Regions from separate parts of the Streptomyces sp. NPDC058470 genome, predicted to be linked through region 2. Evidence: predicted binding sites of a transcription regulator. Region 2 holds the regulator's gene; the other holds the start of a gene.

Region 1 (7,572 bases), on a different contig from region 2:
CCGTACGGGACGACGACGCCTACCGGCGCAGGCTGTACCGGCTCGCCGACCGGCGTCGCAGGCGGGCCGACGGGCAGGCCGGTCCCTCGACCCCAGCCGCCCTCTTCCTCCAGCTCGACGGAGTCGGTCACGACGTACTGCGGGAAGCCGTCGGCAAGGGGCTCATGCCGACCGTGGCGCAGTGGCTGGGCAGCAGCGGCACGAGAGCCCGCGCCACCCACCGGCTCACCCACTGGCGCACCGACTGGTCCAGTCAGACCGGTGCCAGCCAGCTCGGCATCCTGCACGGCAGCAACCACGACGTCCCGGCCTTCCGGTGGTACGAGAAGGACAGCCAGGAGGTCATGGTCTGCAACCGGCCCAGCAGCGCCGCCGAACTCCAGCGCCGGGCCGTCGAGCACACCGGCGACGGGGGACTGCTCACCGTCGACGGCGCCAGCCGCGGCAATCTCTTCAGCGGCGGCGCCGACCAACTGGCCCTCGTGCTGTCGATGGCCGCGCGGAGGGGGAAGGAGAACCGCTCCCGGTCCGGCTACTTCGCGTACTTCAGCGACCCCGCCAACGCCGTCCGCACCGCAATGTCCTTCGTCGCCGAGGTGTTCCGGGAGATCGGACAGTCCACCCGGTGCCGCGCCAGGAAGCAGCGTCCGCGCGTCAATCGCGGCGGGCTGTACCCCTTCATCCGCGCCTTCGCGACCGTCGTCGAGCGGGACGTCGTCGTCGCCGCGGTGATCGGCGACATGCTCGCCGGACGCAACTCGGTCTACGCCGACCTGGTGGGGTACGACGAGGTGGCGCACCACTCCGGGCCGCGCAGCCGCGACGCGGAGAAGGTCCTGGCGCGCCTCGACCGCTCGCTCGCGCTGATCGCGAAGGTCGCCGAGCACGCCCCGCGGCCGTACCGGATCGTGCTGCTCTCCGACCACGGCCAGAGTCCGGGGGAGACCTTCCTGACCCGCTACGGGCTCACCCTCGGCAATCTGGTGCGCGCCGGCTGCGGGCTGCCCGTGCCGCGCAAGGCGCGGCGCACCCACAGCGGCGCCGAGGCGCGGGCGGCGGTGCGGGCCGCGTTGCACAGGCCCGTCGAGGAGGGTGGCGAACAACACCGGCCCTCGCGCCGCTCCGAGCCCATCGTGCTGGCCTCCGGCAACCTCGGGCTGGTCTCCTTCCCCGACGTGCCGCACCGGATGAGCCGGGAGGAGATCGACCGGCGCCATCCCGCGCTGCTGTCCACGCTCGCCAACCATCCCGGCGTCGGCTTCGTCCTCGTACGCAGCGAGGAGTACGGCGGCCTCGTCCTCGGTGCGCACGGAGCGGAGGTCCCGGTGGACGAGCTCGACGACGAACACCCGGGCCCGCTGGCCGACTTCGGCCCCGGCGCCGCCGGGGCCGTACGAAGGACCCACTCCTTCCCGCACGTCGCCGACATCATGGTCAACTCCTGGTACGACCCCGGGGAGGGCGAAGTCCTCGCCTTCGAGGAGCAGATCGGTTCGCACGGCGGACTCGGCGGTGCCCAGGGCCGGCCCTTCCTGCTGTCGCCGGTCGCCCTGTCCCTGCCGGTCGAGGGTGACACCGAACTGGTCGGCGCGGAGCAGGTGCACCACGTACTGCGGCGGTGGCTGCGCGAGTTGGACGGGCCTCAAGTGCCGCTGGGGGTACAGCCGGACGAGCGAGCTGCCTAGTCATGCGCGCCGGAAAATGGGCTGCGGTGAGCGCCTCCCGCACACACTGGCCGCATCGGACACCGCCCACCTGCGCGTCCTACCCGAACGCCCCTGGTGCGACCTCCTGCGGGTGCGGCGCGAGCACGCGTACCTGATTCCGCAGGGCGCGCGGCTGCCGTTCACCGCGCGGGGGCCGGTGTTCCGGGTGAGTTGAGCGGGCGTGGCCCCATCGGCTGGGTGGTCAGGGCGCAGGTGTGATCGGATGGGGCGTACGGAACCCCGGTAACGGGATCACACCCGAAAGGACTCATCGTGGCAACCACGCGCTCTGCACACACCGTCTGGGAAGGCAACCTGCTCGAGGGCAACGGCGTCGTCACCTTCGACTCCTCCGGCGCCATCGACGAGCAGCCCGTGACGTGGGCGTCGCGCTCTCAGGACGCGAACGGCAAGACCAGCCCCGAGGAGCTGATCGCGGCCGCCCACTCCAGCTGCTTCTCCATGGCGTTCTCACACGCCCTCGCGGGGGCCGGTACCCCGCCCACCAAGCTCGTCACCTCCGCCGACGTCAGCTTCCAGCCGGGCGAGGGCATCACCGGCATCCACCTCACCGTCGAGGGCACGGTGCCGGGCATCGAAGAGGACGCCTTCGTCGCCGCGGCCGAGGACGCCAAGAAGAACTGCCCGGTCAGCCAGGCGCTCACCGGCACGACGATCACTCTGTCGGCGAAGCTCGCCTGACAGCCCCGTAGGCAGTACGGCGCCGCGGTTCCCCACGAGGGGCCGCGGCGTTGTCATGTCCGGACCCCGCCCGGGTGCACCCGCCCCATTGACAGATACGCACTCAAGTTTTGTGCTGGGGGCGGGCAGAGCCGGGCAGACGCGGGTGGAAGGGGACGGACATGGCACGTGCGGTCGGGATCGATCTCGGTACGACGAACTCCGTGGTCGCTGTTCTGGAGGGCGGCGACCCCACGGTCGTGGCCAACGCGGAGGGCGCGCGCACCACGCCCTCCGTGGTGGCCTTCGCCAAGAACGGCGAGGTGCTCGTCGGGGAGGTCGCCAAGCGGCAGGCCGTGACGAACGTGGAGCGCACCGCGCGTTCCGCCAAGCGTCACATGGGCGATTCGAGCTGGCGCTTTCCGGAGACGGGCGCCATCGACGGCACCCGGTACCGCGCTCAGGAGCTGGCCGCGCGCGTGCTCCAGAAGCTGAAGCGGGACGCGGAGGCGTATCTCGGCGAGGACGTCAAGGACGCCGTGATCACGGTGCCCGCCTACTTCGACGACGCGCAGCGCCAGGCCACCAAGGAGGCGGGCGAGATCGCGGGGCTCAAGGTCCTGCGGATCATCAACGAGCCGACGGCCGCCGCCCTCGCGTACGGGCTCGACCGCGGCGAGGAGCAGACCGTTCTCGTCTTCGACCTGGGCGGCGGGACCTTCGACGTCTCGCTCCTGGAGATCGGCGACGGTGTGATCGAGGTCAAGGCCACCAACGGTGACACTCAACTCGGCGGCGACGACTGGGACCAGCGGGTCGTCGAGCATCTCGCCCAGCGGTTCAAGGCCTCGCACGGCATCGACCTCGGACACGACAAGATGGCGCTGCAACGGCTGCGCGAGGGCGCCGAGAAGGCCAAGATCGAGCTGTCCAGCGCCTCCGAGACCACCGTCAACCTGCCCTACATCACCGCCACCGCCGAGGGCCCGCTGCACCTCGACGAGAAGCTGACGCGCGCCCAGTTCCAGGAACTGACCGCCGACCTGCTCGACCGCTGCAAGAACCCCTTCCACCAGGCGGTCAAGGACGCGGGCGTGAAGCTGTCCGTGGTCGACCGGGTCATCCTGGTCGGCGGCTCGACCCGGATGCCCGCCGTCACCGACCTGGTGAAGGAACTCACCGGCAAGGACCCGCACAAGGGCGTCAACCCGGACGAGGTCGTCGCCGTGGGCGCCGCGCTCCAGGCGGGTGTCATCCGCGGTGACGTCAAGGACGTCCTGCTGCTCGACGTCACCCCGCTGTCCCTGGGGATCGAGACCAAGGGCGGCATCATGACCAAGCTCATCGAGCGCAACACCACGATCCCGACCCGGCGTTCGGAGATCTTCACGACCGCCGTGGACAACCAGCCGTCGGTCGGTATCCAGGTCTACCAGGGCGAGCGCGAGATCGCCGCGTACAACAAGAAGCTCGGCGTCTTCGACCTCACTGGGCTGCCGCCCGCGCCGCGCGGGGTGCCGCAGATCGAGGTCGCCTTCGACATCGACGCCAACGGGATCATGCACGTCTCCGCGAAGGACCTCGCCACGGAACGCGAGCAGAAGATGACCGTCACCGGCGGCTCCGCGCTTCCCAAGGACGACATCGACCGCATGATGCGCGAGGCCGAGGAGTACGCCGACGAGGACCGACAGCGCCGTGAGGCCGCCGAGACCCGCAACCAGGCCGAGCAACTCGTCTACCAGACCGAGAAGTTCCTCCGGGAGAACGAGGAGCGCGTTCCGTCCGAGACGAAGCCGGAGGTGCAGTCGGCCATCTCGGAGCTGAAGGCACTTCTGGAGGAGCCCGCCGACACGAGCGCGCTGCGGTCCGCCGTAGAGAAGCTCGCCACGGTGAGCCAGCGGATGGGGCAGGCGATGTATGCGCAGGCCCAGCAAGCTCCGCCGCAGACACCCCCGCAGGACGAGCCGGCCGCCGAACACACCCCGAGCGAGGAGGAGGGCGTGGTGGACGCGGAGATCGTGGACGAGGAGAGGGAAAGGGGTGGAGATGCGGACAGGGGCAGGGACGCGGGGGGCGGTGCCGTCTAGAGGACGTGCATGGCGTCGCGAGGCAGACGGGAATTTGACGACAGGACCTAGTACGCCTGTGCTGCGCGTTGCCCGGTGTTCGGCCGCCCGTCACCCGGTATCCCTAACGTGCGGGTCATGAAGAGACTCTCGATCACGGTCGGCGCCGTCGCGCTGACCGTCGGACTCGCGTCGCCCGCCATGGCCGACCGCGACTCCGAGGACTCCGGTCAGGCCACGTCCCTCGGCCGGACGACGCCCCTCGGCGGCCAGGCCACGGCCTTCGGCCAGGCCACGTTGACCGGTTTCGCCTCGCTTCCGGCCCAGACGTTCGTCCCGGACAGCGAGCCGTCCGGCTCGGCCATCGGGGCGGGTCCGTTCAACGGCATCACCGGGCCGTTCGCCGACCAGCCCGTCCAGGGCTTCAGCGGCGCCGTCAACCGCCACGACGGCAGTTACGACGTGCTGTCCGACAACGGATACGGCAACAAGGCCAACAGCGCCGACTTCCTGCTGCGCGTACACCGCGTCGAGCCGGACACGAAGACCGGCAGGGTCGAGGTCCTGGGCGGCTTCAACCTCAGCGACCCGTTCCACAAGGTGCCGTTCCCGCTCACCCGGACCGACCGGGTGCTGACCGGTGCCGACTTCGACGTCGAGTCCATCGTGCGGGCGTACGACGGCTCGTACTGGCTGGGCGACGAGTTCGGCCCGTTCCTGCTGCACTTCTCCTCCACCGGCAGGCTTCTCGAAGCCCCGATCCCGCTCGACGGAGTGCAGGCGCCGGAGAACCCGTATCTGAACGGCGCCCAGCCGACCACCGCGAGCAGCAAGGGCTTCGAGGGCATGGTCCGCGCGGTCGACGGCCGTCACCTGTACCCGCTCCTCGAAGGCACGGTCAACGGTGACACCCCCGGAGACCTGCGCTTCAGCGAATTCGACCTGAAGACCCGGGACTACACCGGGAAGCGTTTCACCTACCGCCTGGAGTCGCCCTCCAACGCCATCGGTGACGCCATCGCCGTCGACAGGAACCGCTTCCTGGTCATCGAGCGCGACGGCGGCCAGGGCGCCGACGCCACGTTCAAGCGGATCTACCTCGCCGACACCCGCGACCGCAACGGTGACGGGGTCATGGACAAGACCCTTGTGGCCGACCTGATGAACATCGCGAACCCGAAGGGCCTCGGCGGCTTCGGCGAGACGTTCACCTTCCCGTTCACCACGATCGAGGACGTGGTCCTCCTGGACAACCGGACGCTGGCGGTCCTGAACGACAACAACTTCCCGTTCTCCTCCGGCCGTACGCCCGGTAAGGCCGACAACAACGAGTTCATCACCATCAAGCTCACCGAGAGCCTGAAGGCGGACAAGCGCGCCCTCAAGTAGCGGGGCACGGGCCAGGACCGGCCGCACTACATGTGCACCGCCTGGCCCTCGGCCTGCTGCGTGGGCACCCCGCGCCGGTAGAGCGCCAGCGTCACGACGAACCCGATCGCGAAGAACCCTGCCGACCACCAGTACGCCGTCGAGTAGCTCTCCATCGAGGCCTGCGCCTGCACCTGTGCCGTGGGCTGTTTGCCGACGAGGTAGTTCGTCGCGGCGCTCGTGGCGAGGGTGTTGAGCAGGGCCGTGCCGATCGAACCGCCCACCTGCTGGCTGGTGTTGACCATCGCGGAGGCCACGCCCGCATCGCGTGCGGCGACGCCGGATGTGGCCAGGTTCATCGCCGTGGCGAAGATCATGCCGAGGCCGAGACCGGCCATCAGGAGCGGCGGCAGCACGTGCTGGGCGTAGTTGCTGTCGAGACCGAGCGCGGTCAGCCAGGCCATCCCGGCCGAGGCGAGGGCCATGCCGAGCGGCACGATCGGTTTCGGCCCGAGCTTCGGCACCAGGTAGTTGGTCGTGACCACCGACATGACCACCATCACGGCGACCATGGGGAGGAACGCCAGCCCCGTCTTGATCGGCGAGTAGTCCAGGATCTCCTGGAGGTAGTAGGTCAGGAACAGGAAGACGCCGAACATGCCGGCACCGGCGATGAACATCGCGAGATACGACGCCCCGCGGTTGCGGTCCAGGACCACGCGCAGCGGCAGCAGTGGGTGTTCGGCCCGTTTCTCCCACCAGGCGAATCCCACGAGAAGGACCGCGCCGACCACGAGGAAGCCCCACGTTTTCGTGTCGCTCCACGAGGACGTCTCCGCGTTCGAGAACCCGTAGACGATGCAGAACAGCCCGGCCGACACCAGGAGCGTGCCCGGCACATCCAGCTTCGGCCGGTCCGTGGGTTTTCCGGCGTGCAGAAGTCGCGCCCCGCCGATCATGGCCACCGCGGCGAAGAGGACGTTCACGTACAGGCACCAGCGCCAGTCCAGATACTCGGTGAGCACGCCGCCGAGCAGCAGCCCCACCGCGCCGCCCGCGCCCGCGATCGCCCCGTAGATCCCGAACGCCTTGGCGCGCTCGCGCGGATCCGTGAACGTCGTCGTGAGGAGCGAGAGCGCGGCCGGCGCGAGCAACGCGCCGAACAGCCCCTGTAGGGCACGGGCCCCCACCAGCATCCCGAAACTGGTCGCGGTACCGCCGAGCGCGGAGGCCAGGGCGAAGCCCGCGAGCCCTGCGAGGAACACGGCCTTGCGGCCCACCAGGTCCGCGATGCGCCCGCCGAGCAGCAGCAGGCTGCCGAAGGCGAGCGCGTACGCGGTGACGACCCACTGCCGGTTGCCGTTGGTGAATCCCAGGTCCTTCTGCGCGGACGGCAGAGCGATGTTCACGATCGTCGCGTCGAGGACGACCATGAGCTGCGCGATACCGACCACCGCGAGGATCAGCCACCGGTGCTCGTGACTGCCGCCACCCGCCTGCGGTACATCGGTGCCGGGCGCCGCGGCCTGAATGCCCGGCTCGGGCGCGGACGTGGTTTCGGGCGAGTGGTCCAAGGCGGCCTCCAGGTACCCCCGCCCCAACATAGGTGGATCGCTCATGGACGGCGACCGGGGCCGCCGGCCCGGCTGCCGACCGGAGTACCCGACCGGCAGCTCGCTGAAGGCTCCCTTGCTCGCCCCCGGATCGGACCCGGGGGCGAGCCGGGTGGTGCACCCGCTCACGGCATC
Region 2 (7,572 bases):
TCACTGTTCATCCCCGGCGTGCTCCAGACCCCGGAGTACACGCGCTCCATCTTCCGGTCCAGCGAACGGCCGCACGACGACCTGGAGAGGGCTGTCCAGTTCCGTATGGAACGTCAGCAGATTCTCACCCAGCCGGAGCCACCGACCCTGCACGCGGTGATCCACGAGGCTGCGCTGCATGTGCGCTTCGGAGGCGCGGCCGTCATGCGCAGGCAGTTGCTCCATCTGATCCGTATGGCGGAGTTGCCGCACATCACCATCCAGGTACTGCCGTTCACGGCGGAGGGGCTGTCCGCGTTCAGTACGCCGTTCCTGCTGGTCCACTCTCACGGGTCGGCCCTGGAAACCGTCCTCGTCGAGGACCCGGCCGCCACGATCTACGTCAACGAAAGCGACGCGGTGCTGCCCTACCGGACCCGCTTCGACCGCCTTCGCGCGGCCTCTCTGCCACCCCTGGACCCCGCGGTCCCTGCGTCCACGCACGAGGCACGCGACTCCCTGGCGCTGCTCCAGCACCTCATCTACAACCTTCAGGAGGCCTGACCACCATGCCCGAACTCAACTGGCAGAAGTCGTCGTTCAGCGAGGACCAGGCGAACTGCGTATACGTCGCCACCGCCCCCGACGGAACGATCCGCCTACGCGAAAGCGACGAGCCCCGTACGGTGATCGTCACCGGCCCGGAGGGGCTCGCCGCTCTGCTGGGTCACGTCAGGGGACCGAGGGGGCCGCGGACTACTTGAGGTCGATCGCGTTGCACGCGGACTTGTAGTCGGCGGTGCAGATGTCCTTGACCTTGTAGATGCCGTCGGAGATGACCGTGTCGTCGATGTTGTCCTTGGTGAGGGCGACCACCGGGACGAGTGCGGCCAGGATGTCCTTGTCCGTGGGACTGTCGACCTTGTCGCTGGCCAGGGCGTCGAACTCGATCGTGCGGCCCTGGACCCTCGCCACGGCCATCTCGGCGGCGACGCTGGCCTCCTGGGGGTAGGACTTGTAGACGCTCATGAACTGGTCGCCCTTGACGATGCGCTGCACCGCGGCGAGCTCCGCGTCCTGCCCGGTGACCGGCGGAACCTTGCTGACGCCCAGGGTCTTCATGACGTCGATGACCGCGCCCGCGATGCCGTCGTTGGCGGCGTACACGCCGGCGATGTTGTCGATGCCGACGGCGGCGACGGCCTTCTCCATGTTCTTCGTGGCCTCGACCGGGTCCCAGTCCTTGGTGTCGTACGTCTTGGCGATGGTGACCTTGTTCTGGAGTTCGACCATGGCGCCCGCCTTGAACTGCGCCGCGTTCGGGTCGGTCACCGAACCGTTCATCATGATGATCTTCTTGCTGGCGGAGTTGCTGCCCAGCTCACTGATGAGGGCCTTGCCCTGCACTTCGCCGACGAGTTCGTTGTCGAAGGAGACATACGCGTCGATCGGCCCCTCGGCCAGCCTGTCGTAGGCGATGACGGGGATGCCCGCGTCCTTGGCCTTCTGCACGCCGGGCGCGATGGCCTTGGAGTCCACGGCGTCCACGATGAGCACGTCGACCTTGTCGTCCACCATCTTCTGGAGCTGGGTGGCCTGCTTCGCCGCGTCCGCCGCGGCGTTGGCGTAGACCACCGTGCCCTTGTTGTTGGTGAGCTTCTTCACCTCGTCCCGGATGATGGGGTAGTCGAACTTCTCGTAACGCGTGTTCTCCGTCTCCGGGAGGAGCAGACCCACCGTGAGGTCGTCGCCCTTCGTGGGGCTCGCCTTGGTCTCACTGCCACCGATCCCGTCCACGACCCCGCAGCCGACGAGGGAGACGGCCATCGCGGACGTGCTCAGGGCTATGACGGCCCGATGCCGACGGGTGTTACGAGTGTTCACAACAGGTGCCTTCCGGGCGAGGTTGCAGCATTGCGACCCAGGTGGCTGAAAGCCAACGCGGCGATGACCTCAGCGTCAAGGACTAACCACTTAACGAGATGGCAACAGCATGCTGTGTTCCCCAAGTGAACACGATGGGAAGAGGCCGCGCCTCCACTTCCAGGAATCCCCACTGATTCACACGCTTCCCTCATTTCACAGGGTTCCCGGTGCGCGCGTACAACCCATGCACCCGACCAGGTGTCTTGATGTCGACCCACGCACACCACCTCACGCAACAGGGGAAGCATGCCACCAGCCAGACGCAGCGGAGCGGCACTCGCCGTGACGCTGGCGACAGCCGCCACCGGCAGCCTGCTCACCATGGCCTCCACCCCGGCGTCCGCCGCGACCGCCTGCGCTTCACCCGTCTACAAGCGGCAGTTCTTCGCGAACACCACCTTCTCCGGCACGCCGAAGAAGACGGACTGCGACAGCGCGATCGACCAGAACTGGGGCTCAGGCGCCCCCGCCTCAGGCCTCCCGAAGGACAAATTCGGCGTCCGCTGGACCGTGACACGCGACTTCGGCTCCGGCGGTCCGTTCTCCTTCGCCGCCGCCGCCCAGGACGGCATCCGCGTCTACCTCGACGGCAAACTCAAGATCGACCTCTGGAAGAACGTCTCGACGACGGTGAAGAAGACCGTCAACATCACCATCCCCAAGGGCAAGCACACCCTCCGCGTCGACTTCATCAACATCACGGGCAAGGCCAACGTCAAGTTCGCCTACACGCCCCGCACCTCGGCCACCGTCGACAAGGTCAAGCCCCTCGCTCCGACCGGCACCAAGGCCACGTACGACACCGCCACCGGCAAGGCCACACTCACCTGGTCCAAGAACAGGGAAATGGACCTCGCCGGCTACCGCGTCCACCGGAAGCTCAAGGGCAGCACCACCTGGAAGAAGCTGGCCACCAGCACCTCCACCTCGTACAGCGACACCACCCTCCCGGTCACCGGTGAGAGCTACGTCTACGAGGTCCGCGCCTACGACAAGGCCGGCCACGAGTCCGTCGGCAGCGCGGACCAGAACGTCACCACCGTCGACACGACGGCGCCCGCCGCGCCCACCGGAGTGGAGGACAACTGGGCCATCGGCAACGTCACCACGGCACGCCTGCACTGGGACTCGAACACCGAGTCCGACCTGGCCGGCTACCGGGTGTACCGGTCGACGACCTACCCCGTCGCCGTCACCGACGCGAACCTGGTGAGCGGCCCGACGCCGATCAGCGGGAGCGCCTACGCCGACGACATGCCCACGACCGGCGAGACCTACTACTACGTCGCCACCGCCGTCGACGCCCACGGCAACGCATCGCCGCCCTCGGGCACGGCCGAGTACACGTCGAAGGACATCGACACCACCGCCCCGCTCTACGCCCCGGACGACGTGACGGCCGTCGATGGACAGCACGGCGTCACCCTGAACTGGTCCTGGAGCGCGGACGCGGACGACGACATCTCGTCCTTCTACGTCTTCCGGGACGGCGCGGGGATCGGCCCACCGAGCGGAGAGTCCTACGTGGACACCGAGATCGAGCGTTCCACGACGCACACCTACTGGGTCCGGGCCGTGGACCGTCACGGCAACCTCGGCCCCGTCTCGAACTCCGTCACCGTCGACCACGTCGGCGACTACACCGCCCCCGCCGCAGTGACCGGCCTGACCGCGACGGCGATGGGGAACGGCGTCAGGCTCGACTGGGACGACAGCCCCGCCGAGGATGTCGCCGACTACCGCATCCACCGGGGTGTGTACACCGACGGCGCCTGGGCGTACACGGACATCACCGACAGCCTCCCGTTCGGCAGCATCTGGTCCCAGAACCGGGACGTGAACCTGCCCGACGGCGAGAACCTGCGGTACGTGGTCGTGGCCGTCGACAAGGACGGCAACGCCCTGGACCTCGACTCCGCCGCCGGCGTCAAGGTCACCGAGCTCGACATCGTGCCGACGGAGACCTACGCGAACGAGTCCGCCTCGGGCAGCATGACCGTGATCGCCGAGGACATCGCCCAGGGCCCGAGCCTCCGCGTGAACTACGTGCGCGAACTCGACCCGCACGGCACCGCGACCGGGTTCAACGTCTACCGCTGGGACGGCTCGACCGGTACCTATGCGCTGCTCACGGACACTCCCGTCGGGCTCAGCGACTCGTACCACGACAACACCGCACCGGCCGCCACCACCGTCTTCTACAAGGTCACCGCCGCATACGCGGACGGCACCGAGGCAGAGACGGTCGGCGACCACGTGTTCCGCACCGGCACATCGGCCTGACACGCCGAAGGGGCCGGAAGGTGTGCAACCTCCCGGCCCCGTCGGCGCGTTGGAACCGCTACTCGGACGACCGCTTGGGCCGCCACACCACCAACGCACTCGTCTGCTGAACCTCCTGGTACGGGACCAGGTCGCGGCGGTACGAGGCGTGGACGGCTGCCTCGCGCTGCTGCATCGCGGCTGCCGCACCGTCCACCGCCGCCTGGAGTTCGGCGGCGCGCTGCTGGAGGGCGGCGACCTGGTTCTCCAGCTCGATGATGCGTTTGATGCCGGCGAGGTTGATGCCCTCGTCCTGGGACAACTGCTGGACGGTGCGCAGCAGTTCGATGTCGCGGGCCGAGTAGCGCCGGCCCCGGCCGGCGGTGCGGTCGGGGGAGACGAGGCCGAGGCGGTCGTACTGACGCAGGGTCTGCGGATGCAGGCCGGAGAGCTGGGCCGCCACCGAGATGACGTAGACCGGCGTCTCCTCGGTCAGTTCGTACGGGTTGCGTCGACGGCCGATTCCATCCATGGCGTCCTCATGCTCCCTTCGCGGCCTGGAACAGCTCCGCCCGCGGGTCCTCACTCGCGGTCGCCTCGCGGTACGCCTCCAGGGCGTCCCGAGCCTTGCCCGAAATCTCCGTGGGGACCGCCACCTCGACGGTGACCAGCAGGTCGCCGCGGGTGCCGTCCTTGCGGACCGCGCCCTTGCCGCGGGCGCGCATGGTGCGGCCGTTCGGCGTGCCCGGCGGCAGCTTCAGGGTCACCGCGGGCCCGCTCAGGGTGGGCACCTTGACCTCGCCGCCGAGGGCCGCCTCCGCGAAGGTGACGGGGACGGTGACGGTGAGGTTGTCGCCCTTGCGGCCGAAGACCGGGTGGGCGTCGACGTGCACCGTGACATACAGGTCACCGGCCGGGCCGCCGCGCTCGCCGGGGGCGCCCTTGCCGCGCAGCCGGATGCGCTGGTTGTCGCTGACGCCGGCCGGGATACGGACCTGCATCGTGCGCGAGGACTTGGCGCGGCCGCTGCCGCTGCAGACCTCGCACGGGGTCTCCGCGATCAGACCGCGGCCCTTGCAGTCGGGGCAGGGGTCGGTGAGGGAGAACCCGCCGCCGGAGCCCCGGGCGACCTGGCCGGTGCCGACACACGTCGGGCACACACGAGGTGTGCCGTTCGCGTCGCCGGTGCCCGAACAGGCCTTGCAGGGCGCCTGCGAGGTCATCCGCAGCGGAACCGTCGCGCCGTCCACCGCCTCGGTGAAGCTGAGCGTCACCTCGGTGTCGATGTCCTGGCCGCGCCGGGGCTGCGTACGGGTGCCGGTGGTCGTGCCGCCGCGGTTGAACAGCCCGCCGAACACGTCACCGATCCCGCCGCCGAAGCCACCGCCCTGCGCTCCGCCACCGCCCTGGGGGCCGCCTCCGAAGAGGTCGCCCAGGTCGAAGTTGAAGTTGCCGCCGCCTGCGCCCGGCCCCGGACGGAAGCCGCCGTTGCCGAAGAGGGCGCGGGCCTCGTCGTACTCCTTGCGCTTCTTGGGGTCCCCGAGGATGTCGTTCGCCTCGGAGATCTCCTTGAAGCGGTCCTCCGCCTTGGCGTTGCCCTTGTTGGCGTCCGGGTGGAACTCGCGGGCGAGCTTCCGGTACGCCTTCTTGATCTCGGCCTCGGTGGCGTCCTTGGGGACGCCGAGGACCTTGTAGTAGTCCTTCTCGATGAAGTCCTTGGTGCTCATCCTCGACGTCCCTCCTCTCTCTTGCCTTCAACGTCAGCCCTCGTCCGGGCCACCGCTCTCCTTGTCGTCCGCCGCCTCGGCCGTCGCGTCCTCGGACTTGACGGCCTGCGCGCCGGGCTGGGGCTCGGCGACGGCCACCCGCGCGGGGCGGATGGTGCGCTCGCCGAAGCGATACCCCGGCTGCAGAATCGCCACGCACGTCGTCTCGGTGACATCCGGCGCGTACGAGTGCATCAGGGCCTCGTGGATCATCGGGTCGAAGGGCTCGCCCTCCTTGCCGAAGGTCTGCAGCCCCAGCTTCGCCGTGACGGTCTCCAGCGACTCGCCCACCGACTTGAAACCGCCGACCAGTTCGCCGTGATCCCGTGCGCGGCCGATGTCGTCGAGCACGGGCAGGAGCTCGGTCAGGAGGTTCGCGATGGCGACCTCCTTGACCGCGATCCGGTCGCGCTCGACCCGGCGGCGGTAGTTCTGGTACTCGGCCTGGAGCCGCTGGAGGTCCGCCGTGCGCTCACCGAGCGCCGTACGCACCTGGTCCAGTTGAGCTGTCAGACCGGCCAGTTGGGCCTGTGCCTGTGCTGCTGCTGATTCGTCCCCGGCCGGAGCCGCCCCCTCGGGGGCGGCTGTCGGCTCGGCGTCATCAGGGGTGGCGCCGGAAGGGACGTCAGGCTTCTCTTCGAAGCCCGGGGTCTCCTCCGTCACGCGGCACCGTCCTTGCGGTCACGGTCCTCGTCGACGATCTCCGCGTCGACCACGTCGTCGTCGGCACGCGGGGCCTCGGCACCGGGGGCGTCACCCGCGGCCTGAGCGGCGGCGGCATCGGCGTACATCGCCTGGCCGAGCTTCTGCGAGACCGCGGCGACCTTCTCGGTGGCCGTGCGGATCTCGACGGCATCCTCGCCCTTGAGCGCGGCCTTCAGCTCCTCGACCGACGCCTCGACCTCGATCTTGACGTCACCGGGGACCTTGTCCTCGTTGTCCTTGAGGAACTTCTCCGTCTGGTAGACGAGCTGCTCGCCCTGGTTACGGGACTCGGCGGCCTCGCGGCGGGCGTGGTCCTCCTCCGCGTACTTCTCGGCCTCTTCGCGCATCCGGTTGACCTCGTCCTTCGGCAGCGAGGAGCCACCGGTGACGGTCATCTTCTGCTCCTTGCCCGTGCCGAGGTCCTTGGCCGTGACATGCATGATGCCGTTGGCGTCGATGTCGAAGGCGACCTCGATCTGCGGGACACCACGCGGGGCCGGCGGCAGACCGGTCAGCTCGAACATCCCGAGCTTCTTGTTGTACGCCGCGATCTCGCGCTCGCCCTGGTAGACCTGGATCTGCACGGAGGGCTGGTTGTCCTCGGCGGTGGTGAAGATCTCGGACCGCTTGGTCGGGATCGTCGTGTTCCGCTCGATGAGCTTGGTCATGATGCCGCCCTTGGTTTCGATACCAAGCGACAGCGGCGTGACGTCGAGGAGCAGGACGTCCTTGACCTCACCCTTGAGGACACCGGCCTGGAGGGCGGCGCCGATGGCGACGACCTCGTCCGGGTTCACACCCTTGTTGGCCTCGTTGCCACCGGTCAGCTCCTTGACGAGCTCGGCGACGGCGGGCATACGGGTGGAGCCACCGACGAGAACGACGTGGTCGATCTCGGAGAGGTTGATCCCGGCGTCCTTGATGACGTTGTGGA

The links. Region 2 encodes HspR, which represses chaperone genes until heat shock. Its sites were predicted from a motif close to TTGAGNNNNNNNNNCTCAA; they were not measured.
Region 1: a site for HspR is predicted at 2,497-2,515, ahead of dnaK (molecular chaperone DnaK). Genes of this name have one in related genera too.

What each region holds. Positions count from the first base shown of each region.
Region 1 covers NZ_JBHXMF010000045.1:62,978-70,549, forward strand. Annotated here, with positions in the region: gene ACFWP7_RS29420 (alkaline phosphatase family protein) at 1-1,685, shown strand, start outside; gene ACFWP7_RS29425 (OsmC family protein) at 1,980-2,408, shown strand; gene dnaK (molecular chaperone DnaK) at 2,570-4,477, shown strand; gene ACFWP7_RS29435 (esterase-like activity of phytase family protein) at 4,595-5,845, shown strand; gene ACFWP7_RS29440 (MFS transporter) at 5,872-7,443, opposite strand.
Region 2 covers NZ_JBHXMF010000017.1:92,311-99,882, forward strand. Annotated here, with positions in the region: gene ACFWP7_RS15145 (helix-turn-helix domain-containing protein) at 1-543, shown strand, start outside; gene ACFWP7_RS15150 (DUF397 domain-containing protein) at 549-743, shown strand; gene ACFWP7_RS15155 (sugar ABC transporter substrate-binding protein) at 736-1,863, opposite strand; gene ACFWP7_RS15160 (fibronectin type III domain-containing protein) at 2,152-4,188, shown strand; gene ACFWP7_RS15165 (heat shock protein transcriptional repressor HspR) at 4,247-4,699, opposite strand; gene dnaJ (molecular chaperone DnaJ) at 4,707-5,894, opposite strand; gene grpE (nucleotide exchange factor GrpE) at 5,928-6,596, opposite strand; gene dnaK (molecular chaperone DnaK) at 6,593-7,572, opposite strand, start outside.